DNA from 2 places in the Vagococcus carniphilus genome. Region 1 is predicted to be linked to the other one. Evidence: riboswitches for the same ligand, from Rfam matches in the RefSeq annotation. Region 1 holds a riboswitch; the other holds the start of a gene.
The links. A riboswitch is a leader RNA that binds a small molecule or an ion and turns the genes downstream of it on or off. The one in region 1 is predicted to bind magnesium.

Region 1 (2,205 bases):
AAATAAGCTTTTAATATTTCAACAATCAACGGTGTTTTTTTACCATGTGAAATAACATTTTCACCATACTCTTCTCTTAATTCTTCTACTCTTTCATCTGAAACACCTTTATTTGATGTTTTAAAAATTCCTAATACCTTTTCGATTGTTGCTTGTGAAAAAAACTCATAGTTCAGTTGATTATTTTGAATCATTTGTTCTTTTTTTTCTACCATTATTCTTTACCTTCTTTCCGTAAAATAAACCCCAGAGAGAACATCCAACACCTATAAATAATAAAAATATTACCAATTCAGGCATAATAATTCCTCCTTACTTTAGTTGGGCTGTGAAAGAAGAAAGGTTAAAGCAGTTACTAAATATTATTTACTAGAAACAAATAAACAATAATAGCTTGCTTTTAAAAAACATTTCTTATAACACAAACCCTTTTGTCTTCGACTCTGACTACTGTCATCCATTTGTTTCCATCTCCTTTACCCTTATTATTTTATTAAATTCTTTAATTCTAATGGTTCCATTCATTTCAACCACGTCATTCCCTTGGTAACCTAGCTTTTCATAAAAACTCCAAGCCGATTCTCTTCCAGTTAAAAAAACATGTTGAAATCCAAGTTCGCTTGAAAACTCCTCTGCGTATTCAATAAGTGTAATACCAAGTCCTTGTCCTTGAACTTTTTTAGAAATAGCAACTTGCTCAATTCGCATAGTAGTTTGATTCATTCGTGATAACATCAATGTCCCAACTACTTCCCCTTCGACAATTACTACAAGATGAAAATTATTTTTTTCTTCAATCGGTAATGTCGTAATCAATTCTTTTCCTGATGTTTTTTTCAGTAATTCATTTCTAAGTTGGACACCTGCCCAATACTCAATGCTACCAAAAAGCACTCTTCTTAATGTTGCTGTTTTACCATCTTTCCCACTCCTTTTGATTTATCACGCAAAAAACCTCTCGCCAAAAACTCGACGAGAGGTTTGAATTCATCACTAAATAAGCATTCTTAAGATCCAATCGTTGAGTTTTAGCACTATACAACGTAAAAGTCGTTGCTTTAGCTACGTTAAGAAAAACCTTATCTCGATAATTCCTGTTATACCCATTGGTGTCTCTCGACGTTTTTGGGCAGTAGCCTGTGTTTGTATAGGAGCCTCACCTAACAAATCTATTTAATTGTCTAACACACATGTACTATAAATCATTTTTAAATAACTGTCAACCAATAACAAATATTATTTAAACATATTGTCTTTTTTGTTCGTCATTATAGGCTGAATCAATTAATCCGCCACCTAAACACTCGTCGCCTTGATAGAAGACCACAGCTTGTCCTGGTGTAATGGCACGTACTGGTTCACTAAAAATAACAGTTGCTTTAGTTTGGTCATCATTTAAAATAACTTTTACTTCAGTATCTTGTTGACGGTATCTAAATTTAGCAGTACAAGTAAACTCTGTTTCTTTTTTCTCATTAGTTGTAAAATGAATATCACTTGCTTCTAAGCTTGTTGCATAAAGATGCTCATGATGAAATCCTTGTCCAACTAACAAGGTATTAGTTGCTAATTCTTTTCCTACAACAAACCAAGGTTCACTTGATTCACCTTGGCCTCCACCAATCCCAAGACCTTGTCTTTGGCCAATTGTATAATACATTAACCCTGCATGATCTCCTTTTACTTGACCATCAAGAGTTACCATTTTTCCAGGTTGAGCTGGTAAATATTTACCCAAGAACTCTTTAAAATTCTTTTCACCAATAAAGCAAACTCCTGTAGAATCTTTCTTTTTGGCAGTTGCTAAATTAGCTTTTTCGGCAATCTCACGAACTTCTGATTTTTCCATATGGCCTAGCGGAAACATTGTTTTAGCCAATTGTTCTTGTGATAATTGACTTAAAAAGTAAGTTTGATCTTTATTATTATCAACACCTCTTAGCATATGAACAGTACCATCTTCATCACGAGTTACTTGAGCATAGTGGCCTGTCGCAACATAATCTGCACCTAGTTGCATAGCATAATCTAAAAAGGCTTTAAATTTAATTTCTTTATTACACATCACATCTGGGTTAGGTGTTCTACCTAAACGATACTCTGCTAAAAAATACTCAAAAACGCGGTCCCAATATTCTTTTTCAAAATTGACTGAATAATAAGGAACACCAATTTGATTAGCTACTTTAGCAACATCTTTATAAT
Region 2 (2,205 bases), 760 kb from region 1:
TTGAGCTTAAATTAGCTGTTATCATAGCAGATAGATTTTCAAACTTTCTTTTGGTTTCAAAGAAAGTTTGCTCTTTTTTTATTAAATAAGAGTTGTTAGAAGGAGAACTGTTTTCTAGAATAATAACTCCTTCAGTAGAAATTTTAGTCATAGCTACTTTTAAATCATCAAATGTATTAAAGTATTTTTGATCAGTTATTATAGTTAGGTCTTGTGCTGTTAAAATAAAGACAGAAATGAAAGGAAATAACTCTTTGATTATTTCTTTTCTTAGATGTAACTCTATGTTTTTAAAACGGATATTTAATGTAATATTTTTTAAGTCATAAGTTTTAATAAACTTTATCATAATATGTAAATCTTCTATTGTATTAATCGCCCCGATTTTAGTGGCATCCATTGTTCCGTCTGAAAAAACAGAATCTAGTTGTTGCTCTAAAATACCAGGATTAATGAATTCTGAATAAACTTTAGAACCTTCTTTAGGTGTTGTTAAATGAGTCATTACAGAGAAACCAAAGACATCATTTTGTTGAAAAATTTTTAAATCATTTTGAATACCTGCTTTACAAGTTGAATCAGAGTAATTGATTGTTAAAACTTTTTGAACCATTGCTACCTCCAGAAAAATGTCATGTGTTCATTATACTATAGGAATAATTTAAAAGCTCCCCAAAATCTAGAGCCATTTGACTTTAAGATTTAAAAGAGTTAAAGTCGAAGAGAAATGAATACTGTCTCTGTTAGGTGAGGCTCCTATATAGAAATACGCTGCTGCCCGTCAGATATCCAGAGATATCTGTTTTGGGTCAACAGGAACTGTCGATTAAGGCTTTTCTTAATGTAGCTGATAATTTTGTCTACGCTGTATAGTGCTAAAACTCAACGAAGAGAAACAGGATACAAGTTTTTAACTTCTTTTTGCGTTCTGGCACTCTCTTAGTTGAGGGGGCCTTTTTCTATTTTTATAGAGAATAGTAAATAAAGTTAAAGGAGAGGTTTCGATGAAAAAGAATGTAACCAATGATAGCAAAAACACTGAGTTGATGAAACTATCAAAATTGTCTGATCGAGAGTTAATGATGGAGTTTAGAACTTCTCCCAATGGTTTAACAACCGATGATGCTAGTAACCGTATGGAGGAGTACGGTGAAAACAAAGTAGATATTCAAAAACCTGATGCATGGTATGTAGTTCTGGTTAAATCTTTCATGGACCCATTCATTTATGTTTTAGCAGGTCTGTTGGTAGTTTCTGCTTTAACGAAAGATTATGAGGCAGTTGTTGTGATGTCTCTAATGATTCTTGTTAGTGCTTTGATTCGCTTTACGCAAGATTTTAAAGCCCAAAAAGAATCTCTAGCCCTTCAGGATTTAGTCAAACATACTTGTGCTGTTAAAAGAGACGGAGAAACAAAAGAAAGGCCAATGGAGGAAGTCGTTCCTGGAGATATTGTTTATCTATCAGCAGGGGATATGATTCCAGCAGATAGTGTCCTTATCTGGACGAAAGACTTATTCGTTAATCAATCTTCTTTAACTGGGGAATCGATGCCAGTTGAAAAGTATGAAGCTGAAAAAATGGATAAAGAAATAAAAGAAGATTCTTCAGCTATTGATTTAACTAACCTTATCTTTATGGGAACTGATGTGTTAAGTGGGCAAGGTGAAGCAATTATCCTAAAAACTGGTCAGCAAACATTTTTTGGAGATATTGCCAAACAAGCAAGCACTAAAAGAGAATTAACCAATTTCGATCGTGATTTGAATCATATTAGTAAATTATTATTAAGAATGGTTTCCATATTATTTCCAATTGTCTTTTTAATTAATGGTGTGATGAAGGGAGATTGGACACAAGCTTTCTTCTTCTCAATTGCAGTGGCAGTTGGTTTGACGCCAGAGATGTTACCGATGATTGTAACAAGTAATCTAGCAAAAGGCTCTCAAACATTAGCCAAAAAGAAAGTTATTGTGAAAGAATTAAATGCGATTCAAAACTTAGGTGCAATGAACGTCTTGTGTACAGATAAAACAGGAACTATCACAGAAGATCGTGTTGTTCTAGTAGAGCATGTGAGCCCACTAGGAGATGATGATCCTAAAGTATTAGATATGGCCTTTTTAAATTCGAATTATCAAACGGGATGGAAAAATTTAATGGATCATGCCATTATTAATTTTTATGAAACACATCCAGATAGAC

Region 2: linked by a shared signal. The riboswitch ahead of mgtA (magnesium-translocating P-type ATPase) and the one ahead of H9L18_RS06660 (GNAT family N-acetyltransferase) in region 1 are both predicted to bind magnesium.

What each region holds. Positions count from the first base shown of each region.
Region 1 covers NZ_CP060720.1:1,340,239-1,342,443, reverse strand. The annotation lists partial or broken gene mgtA (magnesium-translocating P-type ATPase) at 1-215, opposite strand, end outside; gene H9L18_RS06660 (GNAT family N-acetyltransferase) at 454-894, opposite strand; M-box (ykoK) riboswitch at 1,007-1,175, opposite strand; gene mnmA (tRNA 2-thiouridine(34) synthase MnmA) at 1,241-2,205, opposite strand, start outside.
Region 2 covers NZ_CP060720.1:2,096,871-2,099,075, reverse strand. The annotation lists gene H9L18_RS10300 (bifunctional hydroxymethylpyrimidine kinase/phosphomethylpyrimidine kinase) at 1-613, opposite strand, end outside; M-box (ykoK) riboswitch at 733-901, shown strand; gene mgtA (magnesium-translocating P-type ATPase) at 975-2,205, shown strand, end outside.